DNA from 2 places in the Polaromonas sp. DSP2-3-2b2 genome. Region 2 is predicted to be linked to the other one. Evidence: predicted binding sites of a transcription regulator. Region 2 holds the regulator's gene; the other holds the start of a gene.
The links. Region 2 encodes HrcA, which represses chaperone genes, less so after heat shock. Its sites were predicted from a motif close to TTAGCACTCNNNNNNNNNGAGTGCTAA; they were not measured.

Region 1 (11,889 bases), 150 kb from region 2:
GTTACAACACGCGAGCGCAGCGTCACGCTCGATTGCGGCGCCACGCCTTACCTGATGGTGCCTGCCGGGCCGTTTTATGCAGACGCTGAAAATGTGATCGCCCAGTCGGATCAAATTGCTCTACATATGGGCACGGCAGTCACCGGCGAGCCCGAAAAGCGAGGCGACTTGTGGCGCATTGAGACCAGCGCCGGCCCTGTCGAGACTCGCTCTGTGGTTGACACCCGGCCCATCCGCCAACCCGTGCGCGACGGCGCGGTGCTTTGGCAGTCGTTTTATGGCCAGGAAATCGAATGCGAGACGGGCGTTTTCAACGCCACTTGCGGCGAGCTGATGGACTTTTCTGCCGCCAATGCTTGCGGCGCGCTGGTGGCTTTTCCTGACGCGGCGAGTTTTGTTTATTTGCTGGCAACATCTTGCACCCGGGCATTGATCGAGTTCACCGTGTTCGGACCCGACCCGCTGGGCCCGGATGCTTTCAAGGATGTGCAGACCAAGGCAGTGGCCCAGCGGGTAGGCAGCGCTGCGTTTTCAGTGCTTCGCTCCGAGCATGGTGTGCTGCCGATGGGTATCTGCCCCGTGCCGCAGGGCCGTGACACCAGCTATGTTCGTGCCGGTTTGACGGCTGGCGGCGCCCGGCCCAGCACCGGGTATGCGTTTGCGCGCATCCAGCGCTGGGCAACTGCCTGTGCGCAAGCGCTTGCCAGCGGCAAAGCTCCGGCCGGGCATGCGCCTGATGGCTGGGCACTGCATGCCATGGACACGCTTTTCTTAAACGTGGTTCGTGCGCATCCGCAACTAGCGCCGGATTTGTTCATGGCACTGTTTAAAGGGGTGGACACCAAGCGGGTGATTCGGTTTTTAAGTGACCAAGGCACGTTTGCAGACTATGCCGCAGTGGTGGCGGCACTGCCACCATGGCCTTTTTTGCGGGCGCTGGCGAAGCCGCTTGCAGGAAAATTGCAGCGATCAACCATAGCGTAAAAAATGTATCCACTCAAAATCCAGGGCGTCGCGTTTAGCCTGCTGGCCTTCATTTTGACGGCCGCTGCCGTCGCACTGCCACGGCTTGATCCACAAGTGGAGCTGTATGTTTTTGCCACACTGGTGCTCTTTTTAGGTGTGCCGCACGGCGCGCTCGACCCGGTTTTTGCAAAGCAGTTGTACGGCATACGGACACTGCCGGGCTGGGTTGCCTTTACAGCAATTTATGTCGCCTTGAGTGCTTTGGTGGTCGGACTCTGGTGGCTGATGCCTGGCATGTTTTTAATACTGTTTCTGGTTGCTTCTGCGGTGCATTTTTCAGGCGATCTGGTTTCTAAAACCCCACGGGTTGCTCGCATTTTTTACGGCGGCACAGTCATTCTTTTCCCCCTGTTGCTGCACGCTGCCGATGTCTCTCAGCTATTTGGGTTTTTGATAGGTGCCGACGCTGCGGAAACGCTGATCGCAGGCATGCGCTGGCTCGTAGGGCCATGGTTGATCGCTACTGCGCTGGTGTTGGTTTTTATAGGGCGACGAGACTGGCTGACTGCGCTTGAAATTGCATCGGTCAGCCTGTTGATGATTGCCGTACCGCCGCTGTTGGCATTCACGGTGTTTTTTTGCGTCATGCACAGTGCCCGCCATGTGCTGCGTACCCAACAATATGCAGCCTTGTCAGCGTCCAGGTTGTTGCTGACCAGTGCTGCGCCCATGGCGGCCGTGTTGGTCGGGTCAGGGTTAAGCTTTTATTTTTTCAAAGACACAGCGCTTGATATGCACATCGTGCGGCTTGTTTTCGTAGGACTGGCCGCCTTGACTGTCCCTCATATGCTGCTGGTGGAACGGGTCCGGGTTTCTGGTCGAGTCGAACCTGGCGGGGCCTAGCAGGCCCGATGGCGTTGGCTATGCAAACGACGCACCGTGTCTGCGGCTCGGCTTGGCAATCAATGGATGGGTCGCCGGCAGCCCGCTTTTTCTCGAACTCACGCCGCCAGACAAAAGTAAGCAATCAATCCGGGGCCGTTGATCCTGGCCGCGCCATCTTCCTGTGAGCACAGGCTGAATTGGCGATGGAGATGAAAAATTTTCATTCAATCAACAGTTTATGCATGCCGGATGCTGAGGGGGAGTCCAGAACCAGGCGAGAAAAGTTCAGACCTAGCCAGGGACTGACGGCAAAGACACAGAGGAATTCCCGGGCCTACTCTTGAAATCGTCCTGGAAAGGCACTACTATTAGCACTCGATGGGGCGGAGTGCTAGCAGCAACCCCCGTCCATGCTGTTAACGCGCACCCATGGTTTTCATGGATGCTTTTTTGATCCCCCAAACCATTGTTCTACAACAAGGAGCCTTTTATGAACCTTCGTCCTTTGCACGACCGCGTGATTGTCAAACGCGTGGAAAACGAAACCAAAACCGCCTCCGGCATCGTGATTCCGGACAGCGCTGCTGAAAAGCCCGATCAAGGCGAAGTCCTGGCTGTCGGCCCAGGCAAGAAAAATGACAAGGGCGAACTCGGCGCCATGGCCGTCAAGGTCGGCGACCGCGTGTTGTTCGGCAAGTACAGCGGCCAGACCGTCAAGGTTGACGGCGACGAACTGCTGGTCATGAAAGAAGAAGACCTGTTCGCAGTGGTCGAGAAGTAATTCTCCCGCTTCAATATTGCTACTTATTTAATAGCTGCCCATGCACGCTGGACGTGCGCAAGCAGCCTATTTCATTCATAAATCTTAAGGAATCCGAATCATGGCAGCAAAAGACGTAGTTTTCGGCGGCGAAGCCCGCGCGCGCATGGTCGAGGGTGTGAACATCCTGGCCAACGCCGTTAAAGTGACCCTGGGCCCTAAAGGCCGCAACGTGGTGCTGGAGCGCTCGTTCGGCGCCCCAACCGTGACCAAGGACGGCGTTTCCGTCGCCAAGGAAATCGAACTCAAGGACAAGCTGCAGAACATGGGCGCGCAGATGGTCAAGGAAGTTGCTTCCAAGACGTCCGACATCGCCGGCGACGGCACCACCACCGCCACCGTGCTGGCACAAGCCATCGTTCACGAAGGCATGAAGTACGTGGCTGCGGGCATGAACCCGATGGACCTGAAGCGCGGCATCGACAAGGCAGTTGCTGCCCTGGTCGAAGAGCTGAAGAAGGCTTCAAAAGCCACCACCACTTCGAAAGAAATCGCGCAGGTCGGCTCGATCTCTGCCAACTCTGACGAAACCATTGGCAAGATCATTGCCGATGCGATGGACAAGGTCGGCAAGGAAGGCGTGATCACTGTTGAAGACGGCAAGTCGTTAGAGTCCGAACTCGACGTCGTCGAAGGCATGCAGTTTGACCGCGGCTACCTGAGCCCATACTTCATCAACAACCCGGAAAAGCAGTCCGCCCTGCTGGACAACCCGTTTGTTCTGCTCTACGACAAGAAGATCAGCAACATCCGTGACCTGCTTCCTACGCTGGAACAAGTCGCCAAGGCTGGCCGTCCGCTGTTGATCATTGCCGAAGAAGTCGAGGGCGAAGCCCTGGCTACCTTGGTGGTGAACACGCTGCGTGGCATCCTGAAGGTTGTGGCTGTCAAGGCACCGGGCTTCGGCGACCGCCGCAAGGCCATGCTGGAAGACATCGCTGTCCTGACCGGTGGCAAGGTCATCGCTGAAGAAGTCGGCATGTCGCTTGAAAAAGTGACGCTGGCTGACCTCGGCTCTGCCAAGCGCATTGAAGTGGGCAAGGAAAACACCATCATCATCGACGGTGCCGGCGAAGCTGGCGACATCGAAGCCCGCGTCAAGCAGGTTCGTGTCCAGATCGAAGAAGCGACCAGCGATTACGACCGCGAAAAACTGCAAGAGCGCGTGGCCAAGCTGGCCGGCGGTGTTGCCGTGATCAAGGTCGGCGCTGCTACCGAAGTCGAGATGAAGGAAAAGAAAGCCCGCGTTGAAGACGCACTGCACGCAACCCGCGCTGCCGTAGAAGAAGGCATCGTGGCTGGCGGCGGCGTGGCATTGCTGCGCGCCAAGCAGACCGCTGGCGTGATCAAGGGCGACAACGCTGACCAGGACGCCGGCATCAAGCTGGTCCTGCGCGCCATCGAAGCCCCCTTGCGCGAAATCGTTTACAACGCAGGCGGCGAAGCCTCTGTGGTGGTGAACGCCGTGCTGGCCGGCACCGGCAACTACGGCTTCAACGCCGCCAACGACACCTACGGTGACATGATCGAAATGGGTATCCTGGACCCCACGAAAGTGACCCGTACGGCCCTGCAGAACGCAGCGTCCGTCGCATCCCTGATGCTGACGACCGAAGCCATGGTGTGCGAGTCCGCCAAGGACGACGCACCTGCCGGCGGCATGGGCGGCGGCATGGGTGGCATGGGCGGCATGGGCGACATGGGTATGTAATTCAAAAATAGTGGGGACGGATGCCGGGCCTGGTCAAAAAGCCCGGACGCAGACCCCACATTTTTTGCGGCCCCCAGCCACTAAAAAGGCCACAGCGCGAAAGCGCTGTGGCCTTTTGTCATGACGTCCCGAAAAGCCGGAATCTCAGGCCGGGGTGGAGCCGTAGCTGCCGACGTCGTCCGACGTGGGCTGAACCCACCAGTAAAGCAGCACCAAAAATCCGATGCCAGAAATCATGAGAAGCTGCCACCAGCCGCTTTTGCCGATGTCGTGAAGCCGGCGCGCACCGACCGCCAGAGAAGGAAGCAGCAGGGCCAGATTTACCAGACCGGGCAGTTTTTCGCTGATCATGGACACCGCGATCATGACCAGCAGCTGGAACAGAAAAAACCACCAGAATTCCGAACGCGATGCGCGCCCCGAAAACGTTGCGTAGTTGCTCAGGCAACTGGAAATGGCTTGGCCAAAATTCATGGATTTGTTCCTCGGGATTTGTACAGGACGACTTCCCGCACGATGATATGCCAGACCCCAGGCGGCGCGGTCGTCAAGCCCGAATCGCATAGGCCGAAACGCCGCCATGCCCTTGGCGTTGCCAGCCATGTGCCCCCCTTGACGCCTTGTCCACCAATGCTTACCAGCTGCTGCCGCACCGACGGTTGCCGACAAGGTGGCGATGGCTGCCGCCTGGCAATTGCTGGCCTGCGCATCGGCCGGCACGCAGGCGCCGGTCTGGATGTCGGCCTCAATCTGGCGCGGCACGGCAGCCGTTACGGCCGCTGTTGCCGTAATCGTAGCGCCTGCCGTCAAGCCAGCCAACGGCATCGTCACATCGTTGCTACCCGTCGCCACAAAAACGATTTCATCGCCTTTGAAGCTGCCGCCAGCAGCACAGCTGCCCACATCGCCCCAGCTGTCGCCGAACGACACCTGTGAGCTGAACCTGACTTTGGTGGTGGGGTCGCCGTGATCACTACCGCCGCAGCCGGCGGCCGTGTATGGGCGGCTGGGCCATGGCGACAGAGAAAGCGCTACCAGCCTAATTGCTTCATCAACTGGCCCGGCAGCTGCTGCGGCACTTCGCAGTGGATCGTCTGCCATCCCAGCGCATCGGCTGCCTGCACATTGGCCAGACTGTCGTCAATGAACAGGGTGTCGGCGCCGGCCAACCCGTAGCGCGATGCCAGCAGCCTGAAAATCGCCGGGTCGGGCTTGCCCAGCTTCACATCGCTTGAAAAAATCCCGCCGTCAAACCACTGCAGAAAAGCGTGACGCCGTTCCAGCGCGCGGGCAAAAGGCCCGGGCATGTTGGACAAAAAATAGAGCTTGAGGCCGCCCCGGCTGCCCTGGCGCTCGCGCAAGCCGGCCAGCAGTTCGATGTTGCAGGCAATCGGCGCCAGCCGCTCACCAATCGGCGCCAGGGCGTCATGCAGCCTGGCTTCGGGCAACTCCAGCCGCAAGGCGGAGCGGGAAACCACTTGGTCCAGCGTCACCGTGCCGTGGTCAAAACCCCGCCAGTCGGCATGGTCGAACAGGGAATGGGCCAGTTTTCGTGCCTGCCCGGGCGTGGCGCCTCGCTCGGGAAAATGCTGCGCCACCAGTTGCACCGGCTGCCAGTCGAACAGCACCGCGCCAAAATCAAACACGATGTTCATGCGGGGCCGGACCCCAGCTTGCGCAGCAGGCCGGCGGTGGAGCTGTCAAGCCCCGAAACATCGCCGTTCAGCAGGCGCGGCTCGATGTCCTTGGCCAGCACCTTGCCCAGCTCGACGCCCCACTGGTCAAAGCTGTTGATGCCCCAGACCGCGCCGCTGACAAACACGCGGTGCTCCTGCAGCGCAATCAGCGCGCCCAGGCTGGCGGGCGTGAGCTGCTCCAGCAGCAAGAAGGTGCTGGGCCGGTTGCCGGGAAAATCGCGGTGGCCGCCGGAAAACATGCTGCCCCCACGCTCGCCCACTGCGTGTGGCTCGCTGCCCCCCGAGGGGGCTGCGTTGCCTTGGGGCGGCCCGGCGGCGTCGCGCTTGCCGTTCATCAGCGCCTGCGCCTGCGCCAGCACGTTGGCCAGCAGCTTGGTGTGGTGGCCGGGCAGGTCATCGGGCGCATGTGCTGCGGTTTTGACCGCCACGAATTCGACCGGAACCACCGACGTTCCCTGGTGCAGCATTTGAAAGTAGGCATGCTGGCCGTTGGTGCCGGGCTCGCCCCACAGCACCGGAGAGGTGTCAAAGGGCAAAGGCTGGCCGTCCTGGTCCACGCGCTTGCCATTGCTTTCCATTTCCAGTTGCTGCAGATACGCCGGCCAGCGGCGCAGGGCGCTGCTGTAGGGCGCGATGCTGCGGCTGGAAAAGCCGTGAAAGTTGCGGTACCAGACATCGAGCAGGCCCAGCCGTACCGGCAGGTTCTGTTCCAGTTCTGCCGTGCGAAAGTGCTCGTCCATGGCATGCGCGCCCGCCAGGAATTCACGGAAACCTGACGCACCAATCGCAATGGCGATCGGCAGCCCGATGGCCGACCACAGCGAATAGCGCCCGCCCACCCAGTCCCAGAAACCGAAGGTGGTGGTGATGCCGAAGTCGTTCGCTGCCGCCACATTCGTCGTCAGCGCCGCGAAATGCCGGGCAATGTCGTGCCCGCCCTGCGCCTCGAACCAGGCCTTGGCCGAATGCGCATTGGTCATGGTTTCGGTGGTGGTGAAGGTCTTGGACGCCACCAGGAACAGCGTGCCGGCGGGTTTGAGCTGCTTAAGCACACCGGCCAGTTCGTTGCCGTCAATGTTCGAAACAAAGTGAATCCGCTTGCCGGACGTGGCGAATTCAGCGAGCGCCAGCACCGCCATCTGCGGCCCCAGGTCCGAGCCGCCAATGCCGATGTTGACGATGTCGGTGATCGCCTCATCGGCGCGCACCTGCTCCGCGTAGGCCAGCATCGCATCGAGCGTCACTTCGACCTCGGCCTGCGAATCCGCTATCTTATTAATAGCTGCTTGCGCAGGCAGGTAGTGCGCGGAAGGCGGATTTCGCAATAAAAAGTGCATCACGGCACGGTTTTCGGTGCGGTTGATGCGTTCCCCGGCAAACATCGCGTCGCGTTGCTGCTCCAGAGCGCACTGTCGCGCCAGCGCCAGCAGCAGCGCCTGGCTGTCGGCGTCGATCAGGTTCTTGGACAGGTCGGCGAACACATGCGGCGCGTCCTGGCTGAAGGCCTCGAAGCGGCGGGGGTCGCGCGCGAACGCGTCGCGCAGGTCGAAATGCCGGCCGCCGGCCTCAAAGCAGGCCGTGAGTTCACCCCAGGCCGGGGTCCGGTCGCAACGCAATGGTTTCATGACAGCTTCCTTGGGTTCAGACAACCTGCATCAGCTGCTCAAGCTTGATCGTGTCAACGGCAAAGGCACGAATGCCTTCGGCCAGCTTTTCCGTCGCCATGGCGTCTTCGTTGAGCGCATAGCGAAAACGCGCTTCGTCAAAGTCCACCACCTCCAGGTCCAGCGCATCGGCGGCGCCGGCATCCAGCGCGCGCGCCAGGGGCGCGTCGCTGGCGGCCAGCTGGGCGAGCAGCTCGGGGCTGATGGTCAGCAGGTCGCAGCCGGCCAGCGCGGTGATCTGGCCGACGTTGCGAAAACTCGCGCCCATGACCTCGGTGGCAATGCCGAAATGCTTGTAGTAGTTGTAGATCTCGCGCACCGACTTTACGCCGGGATCGTTGGCGCCGGCATTCGCGGATTCGATCCAGCCGCTGCCGGCCGACTTCTTGTACCAGTCGTAAATCCGGCCGACGAAAGGGGAAACCAGCTGCACCCGGGCCTGGCCGCAGGCCACCGCCTGGCAAAAGGAAAACAGCAGCGTCAGGTTGGTGTGGATGCCGCGCTGCTCCAGCAGCCGGGCCGCCTGAATGCCTTCCCAGGTGGCGGCCACCTTGATCAGCACCCGGTCGATGTGAATGCCTTCGGCCTGGTACAGCTCGATCAGGCGCTCGCCGCGCGCGACCGTGGCGGCGGTGTCAAAACTCAGGCGGGCATCGACTTCGGTCGAGACACGGCCCGGGATGATGGACAAGATTTCGCAGCCAAAGCGCACCAGCAGCCGGTCCATGGTTTCGTCCAGCGCCCGGTCCTTGAAGCGCGCCACCGTGCCGTGCATCAACGGCGCGTAGTCGGCTTTTTGCACCGCCTTGAGGATCAGCGATGGGTTGGTGGTGGCGTCCTGCGGCTTGAACTGGGCCAGCTGGTTGAAGTCGCCGGTATCGGCCACCACGGTCGTGAGTTGTTTCAGGGCGTCGAGTTGGTTCATGGGCTTGAAGGCGCCAGGCAAAGACGCAAAGTTGGTGAGAGGCCGGATGAATCGTACCGCGTCAACACAAGGCGCGCAGCAGGTCACCGGGTCTAGTTACCATTATGCCCATAGAATATGAAACTTTATTACCACGACAAGTTCCCATCATGAGCTTTGACCTGATCCTGTTTGGCGGCACCGGCGACCTGGCGTGGCGCAAGATCATGCCAGCCCTGTTCCAGGCTTTTCGCCATGGATCACTACCGGCTGACGGCCGCATCGTGGGCGTGGCGCGCGACGATCTGTCCGACGAGCAATACCGCACGCTCATCAAGTCGCGCTTTGACAGCGTCGAACTCGCCAAGCGGCCCAGCGAGGAGGAGTTCTCGCGCTTTGCCCAGCTGCTCGGCTACCTGCGCATGGACCTGTCCCAGCCGGCCGACTATGCGCGCCTGGCGAGCCGGCTGCAGCAGCGCCCGGCCGATGTGGTGGTGATGTACCTGGCCACGGCGCCCGGCCTGTTCACCACAGTGTGCGAACAGATGGCCGCCGCCGGACTGAATGGCCCGCAAACCCGCGTGGTGCTGGAAAAGCCGCTGGGCCATGACCTGGCGTCGAACCGCGCCATCAACCAGACTGTTCGCAGCGTGCTGACGGAGCAGCAGATCTTTCGCATCGACCATTACCTGGGCAAGCCTTCGGTGCAAAACCTGTTTGCGCTGCGCTTTGGCAATTCGCTGTTCGAGCCGCTGTGGCGGCGCGAGTACATCGCCAACATCCAGATCACGATTGCCGAAGAACTCGGCGTGGAAAAGCGCGGCGCTTTTTATGACAGCACCGGCGCGCTGCGCGACATGGTGCAAAACCATGCGCTGCAGCTGCTGTGCGCCGTGGGCATGGAGCCGCCCATCAATTCGCATGCCGACGCGATTCGCGACGAAAAGCTCAAGGTGCTGCGCTCGCTCAAACCCTGGACGCCTGAAACCCTGAGCCAGCATGCCATTCGCGGCCAGTATGCCGCCGGCGCGATCGATGGCGAGGCGGTGACGGCCTATCGCAGCGCGCCCGGTGTGAACCCGGAAAGCCGCACCGAAACCTTCGTCGCCCTGCGCACCGAGATTGCCAACTGGCGCTGGGCCGGCGTGCCGTTTTACATCCGCACCGGCAAGCGCATGCCCGGCCGTGACGCGCATATCGAGGTCAACTTTCGTCCCACGCCGCACGCGATTTTCAATTCGCCGCAGACTTGCAACGAAGGCAACCGGCTGGTCATCAATCTGCAGCCCAGGGACGGCCTGGAACTGCACCTGCTGGCGCAGGGCGCCGACCAGCGCCATCGCCGCGGCACCCCGACGCTGGAGCCGGTGCAGCTCGACCTTGATTTTGACAAGCGTTTCGGTGCCGAGCGCGTCGGCGCCTACGAGCGGCTGCTGCTCGATGTGATTGACGGACGGCTCAACCTGTTTGTGCGCAGCGACGAGCAGGAAGAAGCCTGGCGCTGGGTCGAGCCTATCCTGGACCGCTGGAGCCACGACACCACCGGGCCGCGCCCCTATGCGGCCGGCACTTGGGGGCCGAGCGCCTCCAGCGCAATGATTGCCCGCGATGGCTACTGCTGGTCTGAAGAGCGCTGAATGCTGGAACGCATCAAAGCCTCCCTACCCTCGCTGGCGCCGGCGGAACAGCGCGTGGCGCGCCTGGTGCTGGCCGACCCGCGCGCCTTTGCCAGCCTGCCGATCACCGAGCTGGCCAGCCGCTCGCATGTCAGCAAGCCGACCGTAGTGCGCTTTTGCCGCAGCGTCGGCTACGACGGCCTGTCGGACTTCAAGCTCAAGCTGGCCGGCAGCGTCAGCGAAGGCGTGCCCTTCATTCACCGCAGTGTCGATGTGGACGACAAGACCGGCGACGTGATGGTCAAGGTGATCGACAACACCGTGGCGGCTTTCCTGAAATACCGCAACGACGCCAGCCCGGTGGCGATTGAAAAAGCCGTACTGGCACTGCTGGCGGCCTACAGCACCGGCAAGCGCATCGAATTTTTTGGCGCCGGCAACTCCGGCATCGTGGCGCAGGACGCCCAGCATAAATTTTTCCGGCTGGGCATCAACTGCATTGCCTACAGCGACGGCCACATGCAGGTGATGAGCGCGACGCTGCTCGGGCCGGGCGACTGCGTGCTGGTGATTTCCAATTCGGGCCGCACCCGCGACCTGATGGACGCCTGCGACATCGCGCGCAAGAACGGCGCCACCACCATCGTGATCACGGCCACCGCGTCACCGCTGGCCGTAGCCGGCCACATCCATCTGGCAGCCGACCATCCCGAAGGCTACGACCGCTACAGCCCGATGGTGTCCCGCCTGCTGCACCTGATGATCATCGACATCCTGGCCACCTGCGTGGCGCTGCGCATCGGCCCCGGCTTGCCGCCGCTGCTCAAGGAAATGAAGAACAACCTGCGCAACAAGCGCTACGCGTGAACGGGCCGGTTGTTTAACGGCTCAGCGCATGGCTTTCGGTTTTTTTAAGAAAAATAGGCCTTTGGCGCATACGCAGCATGCGCAATCAGCTATGTTTTTAGTAGCAAGCACGCTCAGCCTAACGGCATCGAACGCTCCACGATCCCCGCAAACAGCGCCGCGCCTAGCGGCAGCACGCTGTCGTTGAAGTCGTAGCAGCTGTTGTGCAGAAAGCGGCTGCCCACACAGCCCTGCTCACCCTGGCCCAGGCGCAGGTAGGCGCCGGGTTTTTTCTTGAGCATGAAGGAAAAGTCTTCCGATCCCATGCTGGGCTCCAGGTTGCGCTCCACATTCTCAAAGCCCACCAGTTGCTCGGCCACCAGGGCCGTCAGCTGGTATTCGGCCGGCGAGTTGATCGTGGCCGGATAGATGCGTTCGTAGTTCACCGTGGCCGTGGCGCCAAAACCGTCGGCCACCGCAGCGCAAAGCTGCCTCAAGCGCTGCTCGACAAAATCCTGCATCTCGGGCTTGAAAGTGCGCACCGTGCCGACCAGCGTGGCATGGCCGGGCACCACGCTCATCGCCGCCATGTCGCCCGCCTGCATGGCGCACAGGCTGATCACAACATTGTCCATCGCCTTGACATTGCGCGACACAATGCTTTGGATGGCGGTGATGATGTGCGCCGCCACCAGGATCGGATCAACGGTCAGATAGGCGTGAGCGCCATGGCCGCCCTTGCCGGTGATCTCGATGGTGATGCGGTCGGCAGCCGCCATC
Region 2 (11,889 bases):
GCCGACCAGCCCATGCCTGAGGCGATGGTTTCTGAAACCCGTCCTGCCGCGTGGTTCAGTCCTGAAGCATGGCCGGCGCTGGGCTTGCCCGCGCCCATCCGCAAGCTGCTGGCGCAGGATGCCTTCGACCCATCGGATTCGTTTTAACCAAAAAGCAATTTTTTAAGCACCAAATATGGCTCTTGCGCATGACTGGTATGCGCAAGCAGCTATGAATTCAGCAGCGAAAAGTATGCAGTCGCGGTGAAGCAAGGGCAGGGAAATTTCGCACCCGTGTTGATCCCGGCCGATCAGCCCGCTTCGAGTTCGCGGTGCCGTTTCAGCGTCGGCCAATCCTTGCCAAAGGCCGCTGCCAGCGCTTCCACCAGGTAAACCGAACGATGCTGGCCGCCCGTGCAGCCCACCGCCACCGTGACATAGCTCCGGTGGTCGCGGGCCAAGGCTTGCAGCCAGTGGCCGAGGAATTGCTCGATATGCCGGAGCATGTCGTCCACCTTCGAATGCGTTCTCAGAAAGTCGGCCACCGGCTGGTCGAGCCCGGTCTGGTGCCGCAGCCCTGGTTCGTAATGGGGGTTGGGCAGCATGCGGACGTCAAACACATAATCGGCATCGAGCGGCACACCGCGCTTGAAGGCAAACGACTCAAACACCAGCGTCAGCTGACGGCCCGGATGCTGCAGAAGCGATTTAACGTAGCCCTGCAACTGGGCCGACCGGATCATGCTGGTGTCGATCACATGCGCCTGCTCGCGCATCTCACCCAGCAGATTGCGTTCCAGTTCAATGGCATCGACCAGCGCCCGGTGCTGGTCGGTGGCGTCGATTCTCGACAGCGGATGGAGCCGCCTGGTTTCTGAAAAACGCCGAACCAGCGTGTCGGTGTTGGCATCAAGGAAGAGCGACTGCACTTGCACGCCCTGGGCCTTCAATTCCCTGAGTTGCTGCGGCACCAGCGGCAGCGACGTTGCGCTCCTGACATCCATGGCAATGGCGAGCTTCGGAGCGTTGTGCGGCCGCTTCAAGGCAACAAACGGCGAAAGCAGTTCCGGCGGAAGGTTGTCCACGCAGTAGTAACCTGCATCTTCGAGCGCATGAAGCGCGACCGACTTGCCGGAGCCCGACATGCCGGTGATAAGAATCATTTCTATCACGTCAACCTTTCGCCATGTGACAAACGCCGTTCAGCCCTGGGGCGGTGATGGCGGAACGGTGAATTCGGGTAATTCAGAAGACAGATGTTCATGCGCCAATGGTATCAAGCAGGGTAACTAAATTCCCTCTTCAGGGGATTGGCCCAACATTTCAGTGGCATGCGCAAGCGTGGCACCTGAAAGGCGTTCCCCGCCCAGCATTCGCGCAATTTCGGTCACGCGCAGCTTGCCGGTCACATGCTCGACGGTGCTCAGCGTGGTGCCCTGTTCCGAATGTTTGGACACCACGAGATGCTGGTGGGCGAAAGCGGCGACCTGCGGCAAATGCGTCACCGCCATCACCTGCCGGTCCTGGCCGAGTTGCCGCATCAGCCGGCCAACGGTTTGCGCGACCGTGCCGCCCACCCCGGAATCGACCTCGTCAAAAACAAGTGTCTGGGCCTGCCCCAACTGGCTGGTGGTGACGGCAATGGCCAGCGCGATGCGGGACAACTCGCCGCCCGAAGCCACCTTGGCCACCGGCCTGGGGGTGCTGCCGCTGTGTCCGGCGACCAAGAACTCGGCCTGCTCCAGCCCGTGCTGCGCCGGCTGTTCCGCTGGCGCAAGCACCACTTCAAACCTGCCGCCCTGCATGCCCAGCCCTTGCATGGCCTGGGTGATGGCCTTGGCCAGCAAGGGCGCCGCTTGGCTGCGCAGGCGCGAAACCTCGCTAGCCTCCACCAGGTACTCGGCTTTGGCCTGATTCTCTTTTCTTTCAAGCTGCGCCAAGTCAGCTGCCTCGTCCAGTGCGCGCAGTTCGGCCTTCCACGATGCCAGCAGTTCAGGCAGTTCGGCAGGCGCCCGCTTGTAGCGACGCGCCAGGCTGATCCATTGCGCCAGGCGTTGGTCCAGTTCGGCCAGCCGCAGGGGGTCCAGTTCCGCATCCCGGGCATAGGTGCGCAAGGAATGCACCGCGTCGTCCATTTGTGCAAGGGCCGTGTTCAAGACCTCAGCCAGTTCCTTGAATTCCGGCTCGATATGTGCCTGTTTTTCCAATGCATGAATGGCTCGGCTCAGCAGCGTCAGGGCGTTGTCATCGGCTTCCCGCAAGGCATCGACCGCCGTTTGCACGGCATCGCGCAAGTCCTGCATGTTTGACAGCCGCCCGTGCTGGGCATTGAGTTCTTCCCATTCATGCGCGCCAGGCGCCAGTTTGCCCAGTTCCCCAATCTGCCACGCCAGCCGTTCGCGGTCACGCTCCAGGCTCTCCTGAGCCTCTTTGGCCTGAGCGAGGGTTCTTTGCGCCAGGCGCCATTCCTGCCAGCGCAGCGAAAGCAGGTCGGTCGAAACCCCTGCATATGAGTCCAGCAGGCCGCGAACAGCGTCGGGGCGCGTGAGGCTTTGCCAGGCATGCTGGCCATGAATGTCCACCAGTTGGCTGCCGATGTCTTTGAGCTGCGTGACGGTGACCGCGCTGCCGTTGATCCATGCCCGGCTTTTGCCCTGTGCGTCAACCATGCGGCGCAGCAGCAGGGTGTCGCTGGATTCCAGACCGGCCTGCTCCAGCCACGGCGCCAGCCGGGCAGGGCTGTCAAATTCTGCACTGATTTCGCAGCGCGCGGCGCCCTCGCGCACCACGCCCGCGTCGGAACGTGCGCCTAGCACCAGTTGCAGTGCGCCAACCAGTATCGACTTGCCAGCGCCGGTTTCGCCAGTTAGCGCCGTGAATCCGTCCATCAGGTCAAGATCGAGTTCGCGCACAATCACGAAATCACGCAGGGCAATGCTTTTAAGGCTCATATTTCGGTGCAGGTGAACGCCGGGCGGCAGCGCTCAAGCCACGACGCCTTCGTTCCAGTGAAGCTTCTTGCGCAGCGTGTCGAAGTAGCTCCAGCCATTGGGATGCAAAAAGCGCATCTGGAACTCCGAGCGCCTGACGATGATCCGGTCGCCATGCAGCAAGCTGGCCAGCGACTGCATGTCAAAGCTGGCGCTTGCATCCCGGCCTGCTACCAGTTCAATAGCAACCTCTCCAGTGTCTGAAAGCACAATGGGCCGATTTGACAAGGTGTGCGGGGCAATGGGCACCAGTACCCAGCCGCCAATGGATGGGTGTAGCAACGGACCGCCCGCTGAAAGTGCGTAGGCCGTTGAACCGGTGGGCGAGGCAATGATCAGGCCGTCGGCTCGCTGGTTCGCCACAAAGCGGCCATCGACTTCAACGCGCAGCTCGACCATGCCGGAGGTCGCACCACGGTTGACCACGACGTCGTTCATCGCCGTTGCGCTGAAAACGCAGCGGCCATCGCGCATCACCTTGGCTTCCATCATCCAGCGCCGGTCTTCCTCGAACTCTCCACGCAGCATCGGCGTCAGGGTGTTTTGATAATCTTCAAAGGCAATGTCGGTGATGAAGCCCAGCCGCCCCTGGTTGATGCCGACCACGGGCACGCCAAACTGGGCCAGCAAGCGCCCGATGCCCAGCATGGTGCCGTCGCCGCCCACCACCAGGGCCAGGTCGCACTGCGCACCTATTCCGGCCGCGTCGAGCGTCGGGAACTGGTTCAAGCCGGTATTGCGCGCCGTGTCTTCCTCCAGCGCCACGTCGCAACCCTGCGAGCCCAGGAAATGCGCAATGTCTTCCAGGGCAGAACGGGAGCCTTGGGCCTGGTACTTGCCGATCAGTGCGACATGACGGAATTGCGACTTCATCGTCAAATTACATCACAACCCGCCGATCAAGCTTCGTAGAATGTCCTCATGCTTGATAGTCGCGCCCGTTTGTTGTTGAAAGCGCTGGTTGAGCGCTATATTGCCGATGGCCAGCCGGTCGGTTCGCGCACGCTTTCCAAGGCTTCCGGCCTGGAGTTGTCGCCCGCCACGATCCGCAACGTGATGAGCGACCTGGAGGATCTGGGCCTGATCGTCAGCCCGCATACGTCCGCCGGCCGGATTCCAACAGCGCGGGGCTATCGCCTGTTTGTCGACACCATGCTGACCACCCAGCGCGACCCGCTGACGGTGGCCGGCCAGATGGCACGTATTGCACCGGACCAGCCGCTCAAGGTCATCAGCAATGCCGCGCACATGCTGTCGAGCCTGTCGCAGTTTGTCGGCGTGGTGATGGCGCCGCGCCGCACGTCGGTGTTCCGGCATATCGAGTTCTTGCGCCTGTCTGAAAAGCGCTTTCTGGTGATCATCGTTTCGCCCGACGGCGATGTGCAAAACCGCGTCATCTTCACCGAAACCGACTACACCGCCTCGCAATTGATCGAAGCGTCGAATTTTCTCAATTCGCACTACGCCGGCATGGCGATCGAAGAAGTGCGCGAGCGGCTAAAGAGCGAAGTGGACGTGCTCAGGGGTGAGATTGCTGCGTTGATGCAGGAAGCGGTCGTGGTGAGTTCTGAGGCCATCGAGTCGCGCGATGAAGTGGTCGTTTCAGGCGAGCGCAACCTGCTGGCGGTCAGTGATTTTTCTGGCGACATGGGCAACCTTCGAAAGCTGTTCGATCTGTTCGAGCAGAAGGCGCAACTGATGCGCCTGCTCGACGTTTCCAGCCGTGCCGAAGGTGTGCGGATCTACATCGGTGGCGAAAGCCAGGTGATTCCATACCATGAATTGTCGGTAGTCACGGCGCCTTACGAGGTCGACGGCCAGGTCGTGGGAACGCTGGGTGTGATTGGCCCGATGCGCATGCCCTACGAAAAGATGATCCAGATTGTCGACATCACCTCCAAGCTGGTCAGCACGGCGCTTAGCCACAGCAAATAGAGCCACTACAATCTGTCGGTGGAAGGGGCGTTAGCTCAGTTGGTTAGAGCAGAGGACTCATAATCCTTTGGTCCACGGTTCAAGTCCGTGACGCCCTACCACGCCAGATATGGAAAATTCGAGCCTTCCGAGCAGGTATTCGACACGCCAGCGCTGGCGGCGCATCGAGTTGGCGACTTGCGCGGCCCTCACTTCCTGACGCTGGGCGATCCAATGTGACTGAGGGATTATTGGGTTGCCGCAATGGCGCCAATCCAGGCCGCAATAATTAAGCATGGATCCAAACATTGCTTCATTCAAAATTCCAGAGTCGGTCTTGGTCATCATTTACACGTCACAACTTGATGTGCTACTGATCGAACGCGCTGACCATCCAGGTTTCTGGCAGAGCGTTACCGGCTCAAAAGATATGCTAGATGAGCCCCTACTGCAAACGGCGCTGCGTGAGGTTGAAGAGGAAACCGGCATTGTTGCCACGCCGGCCCAAATGCAAGACTGGTGTCTCTCGAACGTGTATGACATCTATCCGGCTTGGCGCCATCGCTATTCGCCTGGCGTGACACGCAATACCGAGCATGTCTTTGGTCTCTGCCTGCCTGAAAGTTGCGCAGTCAGGCTCAGTCCCCGGGAACATACCGCTTCGCAATGGATGGCGCATCAGAGGGCTGCGGAAAAATGCTTTTCGCCCTCCAATGCCGAGGCGATTTTGCTGTTGCCAAGGTTCATGAATTCAGTCGTTTGAATGGACGTGGAAGCGTTGGCGAATTCCCAAGCCGTTAACGTGGCTGGCAACCCTCACACTTCTCGGTTCCAATAGCTTGATGTCAATCGATTTGCTGTTTTTCAAGGGGTTTGAAGCTTTGCCCACAACTTCGTTCATCGACTAATGACATCTTCCACCAAATCCGAAACACTTCAACTGCTTGAAGGTGGTCGGGCATTGTTTCCCGCGCTTGTCCAGGCCTTCGACGGCGCTGTCAGATGGATACAGCTTGAGACCTATATTTTTGATATTCATGGGTCCGGGGCTGTCGTGGCCGATGCCCTGGTTCGGGCGGCCCAACGCGGTGTGACGGTTCAGGTGCTGGTGGATGCGGTTGGTACCGGGCCATTGCCGGACGAATGGCAGCAAAAGTTCGCCAGTTCCGGCGTTCAGTGGTGCGCTTACTCGCCGGTGGGATCAAGCTTGGGATTTCTAGTGCCTGAACGTTGGCGCAGGCTGCACCGCAAGCTGTGCGTGGTGGACGAGCGGATTGTTTTTTGCGGCGGCATCAACGTGCTGGACGATTTTTACGATCCCAACCATGGAGAACTGGAGGCGCCGCGCTTTGATTTTGCAGTGACCCTGACCGGACCATTGGCGGCTGAGGCCACCGATGCCATGGCCCTGTTGTGGTGGCGAGTGCAGGCAGGTTACAGCGCACGGCAAAGGCATTTGAATGAAGCCTGGGAGAAATTCAAGGCGGCAGGTTACGGTGGGCGTACCGATACAAAGTTGCTTGCGCAGCCCGTGGATTCGGGCCTCTCCAGCGTGGCAGGCAGTTCACGCCCCAAGGCAGCACTGGTGCTGCGCGACAACCTTCGCAATCGCCACAGCATCGAAATGGCCTACCGCAAGGCCATTGGCAAGGCGCGCCAGGAGGTCATCATTGCCAACGCTTATTTTTTGCCGGGCGGCAAATTGCGCCGTGCCCTGATGAGGGCCGCCAAGCGCGGCGTGCATGTGACATTGCTGCTGCAGGGAAAATATGAATACTTCATGCAATACCATGCCGCCCGGCCGGTGTATGGCGCACTGCTGGCCGCAGGCGTTGAAATTCACGAATACTCCACCAGCTTTTTGCATGCCAAAGTGGCTGTGGTCGACGGACACTGGGCAACGGTCGGTTCGTCTAACCTTGACCCGCTGAGCCTTCTGCTGGCCCGCGAAGCCAATGTGGTGATCGAGGACCGTGCTTTTGCCGGCGAACTCAGCGCCTGCCTGCGCGAAGCGGTCGCTCACCACGGGGCACGCATAAACCCTGCCGTGTACAGCCAGCGTCCTTTGGGCCGGCGCATTCAGGGCTGGATGGCCTATGCCTTGATGCGGCTGGCCCTGATGCTGACAGGCCAGCGCTATTGAAATAACAAACCAGTGATCGGCCTGACCAGCATAGTGAATGATATTTGCTATTTAATTCATAGCTATTAAAGCTTATCAGTAAAGCGCGGAATGTCTAAAAGGCTTAATGTTCTGCATTCAAGACATCTTTAAAGGGGGCTGGTAATATCTGCCATGCTTATGAAAACTACTACGACACTTCAGGATGTGACAGACGAAGGAACACCCGTTTCCGTCAAGATACGCGAACGCCTGGTTCAGGCACGCAAGCGTTTTCATGCCAACGACAATATTTCCAGCTTCATCGAGCCAGGCGAACTGGAACGCCTGCTTGACGAGGTGGAGGTCAAGATGCAGGGCGTTCTCGACAGTCTGGTGATCGATACCGTCGGCGACCACAACACGGGCAACACCGCACGCCGGGTTGCCAAGATGTACCTGAACGAAGTCTTCAACGGACGCTACGTAGCAGCGCCTAGCATCACCGAGTTTCCTAATGCCGAGCATCTGAACGAGTTGATGATCGTCGGACCTATTACCGTACGCAGCGCCTGTTCGCATCATTTTTGCCCAGTCATCGGCAAGATATGGATTGGCGTCATGCCCAATGAACATACCAACGTGATTGGCCTGTCCAAATACGCGCGCTTGGCCGAATGGGTCATGGGCCGTCCGCAAATTCAGGAAGAGGCCGTGGTGCAACTGGCTGACCTGATCATGGAAAAAACCCAGCCTGACGGTCTGGCCATCGTTATGGAGGCAAGCCATTACTGCATGGCATGGCGCGGCGTCAAGGACATGGACAGCAAAATGATCAATTCGGTCATGCGCGGCGTGTTTCTTAAGGACCCGACCTTGCGCCGCGAATTTCTGGCACTCATTCCAAGAAAAGGTTGACTCCATGCTGGTTCGTTTGCTTTATGCGAGTCGCGCTGTGGACGTGGGTGACGAAGCCATCTCCAGCATCCTGGCTCACTCCCGCCAGTACAACCCCAGTTTGGGTATTACCGGCATTCTTTGCTACGGTGGGGGCGTTTTTTTGCAAGCCATCGAAGGCGGTCGCATGGCTGTGAGTGAACTGTACGGACACATCCTGAAAGATCAGCGCCACAAGGATGTGGTACTGCTGGACTTTGAGGAAATCTCAGAGCGCCGCTTTGGCGGATGGACTATGGGAACGGTCAATTTGCTCAAGCTGAACCATTCCATCTTGTTGAAATATTCCGAGAAAGCCGAGCTTGACCCCTATGCAGCTTCCGGCAAAGTTTCCATGGCTCTGCTTGAAGAGCTGATGGCGACCGCTTCAATCATTGGTCGCTCCTGAAAAATAGCCAGCGAACCCGTGGGTGCCGATGGGCTACCTAAGCGGCGCAAGGACACGATGGGTACGCCAAGCTTGATTCCTGAACTATTGGTGGGTTGCGATTTCTCCTGTAGTCCCAGCAGACGTAAACCTATCGTGATGGCTTTGGGCACTTCACTGAGCGGACGCGTGCTTCTATCCGGTCTGGAACGCCTCGATTCGCTTCATGGATTTGAGCAGTGGCTGATCCAGGACCGCGACTGGCTTGGGGCGTTTGATTTCCCTTTCGGGCTGCCACGTGAACTGGTGACGCACCTGGGCTGGCCCACCCAATGGATTGCGTCGATGAATCACTATGCCGGTCTGAGCCGGCTCGAGATTCGCAACACTTTTGCGGCTTTTTGCAATGCCCGTCCCATCGGGAAAAAATTCGCCCGTCGTGCCACTGACGGGCCATCCGGCGCCAGTCCATCTATGAAGTGGGTCAACCCGCCGGTGGCCTTCATGCTTCACGCCGGCATTCCACGGCTTGTGGCCGCTGGTGTTCACATCCCCGGCCTTCACCCGGGCGACACCCGGCGTAATGCGCTGGAAGGCTATCCGGGGATGCTGGCACGTGAAGTTTTGGGAAATCGGTCCTATAAAAGCGATGACAGGGCCAAGCAGACGCCCGAGCGGCTTATTGCGCGCAAGGACCTGATCACTGCGCTGGAGCATGGACAACTGCGCCTTGGTCTGCGCCTGAAGGTCAGCCATGCTCAGCGCGATGCCTTGGTCGATGATGGAAGCGGCGACAGTCTGGACGCTGTGCTCTGTCTGATGCAGGCTGCTTGGGCAGCGCAACAGGGCGCGCCTGGATATGGCTTGCCTGCCGACATGGATGCGCTGGAAGGGTGGATCGTGACGGCCTAAGTGTCCTGATGACTGGAGCAAGATGATCGCGTTGCATCGGTTGCTTATGCTGATAGCAAAGTCAATCCGCCGCACATGCTTTTTTAATCAACGAAAAGGTTATTTCATGAGAAAAATACGTTCGCAAACCGTACAAGTTGCTTTTTTTAGCCCGAAAATCCGCGTCTTCGCTGTCGCATCGCTGGGGATTGCAATGGCGCTAAGTGGCTGCAATAAGCCCGACGACATTCAAACCCCTGGTCAAAAACTTGACTCGGCGATTGGCAAGACGGAACAAGCTGCAGCTGAAGCAAGACTGCAGGGCGAGCAGTCAGGCGCCGACGTGAAGGCTAAAACTGAGGAAACCTTTGCCAAGGCAGGTGCGGCACTGAAAAACGCCACCGAAAATGCCGAATCCTCAGCCAAGGCTGTTGCCGACAAAGCCATCAACAAAATCGATGACATGGCAATAACGACAGCCATTTCAGCGGAGTTGCTGAAGGACGCGGAAATCAAACTTTTTAAAATCAATGTCGATACAAAGGGCGGGGCAGTGGTTCTGAAAGGTAGTGTGCCAACAGACGCTGTGCGCGAAAGGGCTGCCGCGATTGCAAAAACGTTTAGCGGCGTTCAGTCGGTAGACAACCGGCTGGTTATCAAGGCCAAATGACTTCGTCCGCTGCCGCTGCATGATCGTTCGGACTGATCGCACCTTCTGACATTGTCGGAATGAGGATGTTGCTGCAAGCATACGCCGTTCATCTGAGAACAAAAAAAAGCAGGCGCGAAGATGCTTCGCTGCCTGCGTTTTTTCGCCGCCTTGAAAAGGCAGCGTGGTCGAATCCGAAAATCGATTAAGGACGAACGACGATATCGTTGCGGACGCTCCGCACGTTTTTCACGCCACGGGCAATGTTTTCGGCTTGCATCTTTTCAGCGCCTGATTTGGCGAAACCCGACAGTTGTACGGTTCCATTGAGCGTTTCGACGCTGATGGATGTTGCTGAAACAGTCTTGTCTTCGGCCATCTTTGCCTTGACAGACGTCGTGATGGCCGCATCATCAACATAGGAACCGACGGTCTCCTGGCCGCGTCCCACAGCGCAGCCGCTTCCGATAATGGTGATGCCAGCCAAGGCTGCGAATGCAATTGCGCGTGCGTATTTCATAGGGTTTCCTCTTCGAGTTGATTTGTTTAGATTAGTGCAAAGTTTAAAAAGCCTGTCGATTAACGGCACCACGCCTATCGACCAGCACCTGGAGATTTAAAGATCCAGCCAGTCTTTGAGTTCGTCAGCATGCTCTTCTTCGTCCGCCAGAATGTCTTCAAGCATTCTGCGTGTTGTAGGGTCTTTGTCGGCAAGCAGTGAGATCATCTGACGATAAGACTCCACGGCAATCCGCTCGGCGATCAAATTGACCCGGACCATGGTTTTCAAATCATTGGATTCATCATAGTCCGCGTGGCTGCGCTGCAAAAGGGTGGCGGGCGAAAAGTCAGGCTCGCCGCCCAATTGCACGATGCGCTGGGCAATACGGTCAGCGTGTGCAGACTCTTCATTGGCATGCACCATGAACTCGTCAGCGATCCGGGGTGAGGAAAGACCGCTGGCCATGAAATGATGCCGCTTGTAACGCAGCACGCATACCAGTTCAGTCGCCAGGGCATCGTTCAATAGCTTGACAATAGCTTCGCGATGCGGTCCGTAGGCGGGTGTGATTGCACCTTGGTCAAGGCTGGACCTCACGGCTTTGAGTGCCGATTCGTCAAGGCTCAGTTCATTGGCGGAGTTGGTCATATCGTTCATAGTGTTGTATCGGCGTTTCTAGAAGGCCGGATGAAAGAAGACAGCATCGTGAACAGAGTGTTCGACAAGCCTGAGGATTTGATGGCTGCCACCACCAAAGTACCCGCAGAAATCATGCGCCACGGCCTGACAACCACCAATGCGGCGCCTGCAGCAACAGAAATGCCGAGCAGATTAAAAGGGTGGGCTCTTGCGTAATCATTCAAAAGAGGGCGGGCGAGTTCTACTGCCGCACTTGCAGGATGGCGGTGCCACCACATGCGAGCCGCATACTTGATTCTGCTCGAGACACCGTGTTCGGGGTAAGCCACGCCTGAGCCTGCTACTTCGTTGACCGCATCGCTGTCGCTGTCAAACCGCTCCTCGACGTCTCGATGGTGCCGGTTCATATGCCTGACGATGGCCTTACGGCTGATAGCCAGGCGCTCTTGTGGGGTAAGTTCTACAGGAAGAGAGGCCATACCGGGTTCTTTTGATGACGTAATTCAGGAGACGGTACGTAATGCCTGCGCATCGCTGTCAATCTGGGCTTTCAGCTCTGGAAAACTCTCACTCTTCGAGGGCTTCATGGCCATCACGGCGGCGATAACTGCAAGTATCAGGGCCACGCCGGGTACAGCCACCAGCATCCAATGAAACTGGTTTTGTAAAAAGCCCAGCATTATAGCTATTCCTGCTAGCGCAAGAAAAACAGCAAGTGCCAAAATCGCCGCTATTCCTGCCACTGCACGCGCCAGCAGCTCAGAACCCGCGTTTGTTGCTTCCTTGTGGAACAGCGATCCGTACGCAGACAGGTGGTCTATGACCAGATCAGGTCTTTGTACGATCGTTGAAATAAGAGGATGCAGCATAAGTAAAAGGGTAAAAGGGCGGGGGCGTCAG

Region 1: the regulator HrcA is predicted to act here: its motif matches at 2,220-2,246, upstream of groES (co-chaperone GroES).

Annotation. Positions count from the first base shown of each region.
Region 1 is NZ_JAFCTH010000005.1:22,027-33,915, reverse strand. It holds gene ACP7AD_RS06150 (lycopene cyclase family protein) at 1-984, shown strand, start outside; gene ACP7AD_RS06145 (Brp/Blh family beta-carotene 15,15'-dioxygenase) at 988-1,869, shown strand; gene groES (co-chaperone GroES) at 2,342-2,632, shown strand; gene groL (chaperonin GroEL) at 2,733-4,382, shown strand; gene ACP7AD_RS06130 (DUF805 domain-containing protein) at 4,527-4,856, opposite strand; gene ACP7AD_RS06125 (hypothetical protein) at 5,059-5,352, shown strand; gene ACP7AD_RS06120 (HAD family hydrolase) at 5,414-6,037, opposite strand; gene pgi (glucose-6-phosphate isomerase) at 6,034-7,704, opposite strand; gene tal (transaldolase) at 7,721-8,668, opposite strand; gene zwf (glucose-6-phosphate dehydrogenase) at 8,818-10,284, shown strand; gene ACP7AD_RS06100 (MurR/RpiR family transcriptional regulator) at 10,285-11,130, shown strand; gene ACP7AD_RS06095 (M20 aminoacylase family protein) at 11,244-11,889, opposite strand, start outside.
Region 2 is NZ_JAFCTH010000005.1:168,821-180,709, forward strand. It holds gene mutY (A/G-specific adenine glycosylase) at 1-147, shown strand, start outside; gene rapZ (RNase adapter RapZ) at 291-1,142, opposite strand; gene recN (DNA repair protein RecN) at 1,269-2,930, opposite strand; gene ACP7AD_RS06845 (NAD kinase) at 2,964-3,842, opposite strand; gene hrcA (heat-inducible transcriptional repressor HrcA) at 3,891-4,904, shown strand; tRNA gene ACP7AD_RS06855 (tRNA-Ile) at 4,929-5,005, shown strand; gene ACP7AD_RS06860 (hypothetical protein) at 4,992-5,123, shown strand; gene nudB (dihydroneopterin triphosphate diphosphatase) at 5,179-5,646, shown strand; gene clsB (cardiolipin synthase ClsB) at 5,791-7,026, shown strand; gene folE (GTP cyclohydrolase I) at 7,180-7,902, shown strand; gene ACP7AD_RS06880 (BLUF domain-containing protein) at 7,907-8,329, shown strand; gene ACP7AD_RS06885 (DUF429 domain-containing protein) at 8,387-9,220, shown strand; gene ACP7AD_RS06890 (BON domain-containing protein) at 9,243-9,869, shown strand; gene ACP7AD_RS06895 (BON domain-containing protein) at 10,054-10,368, opposite strand; gene ACP7AD_RS06900 (ferritin-like domain-containing protein) at 10,465-11,007, opposite strand; gene ACP7AD_RS06905 (hypothetical protein) at 11,004-11,468, opposite strand; gene ACP7AD_RS06910 (hypothetical protein) at 11,493-11,858, opposite strand.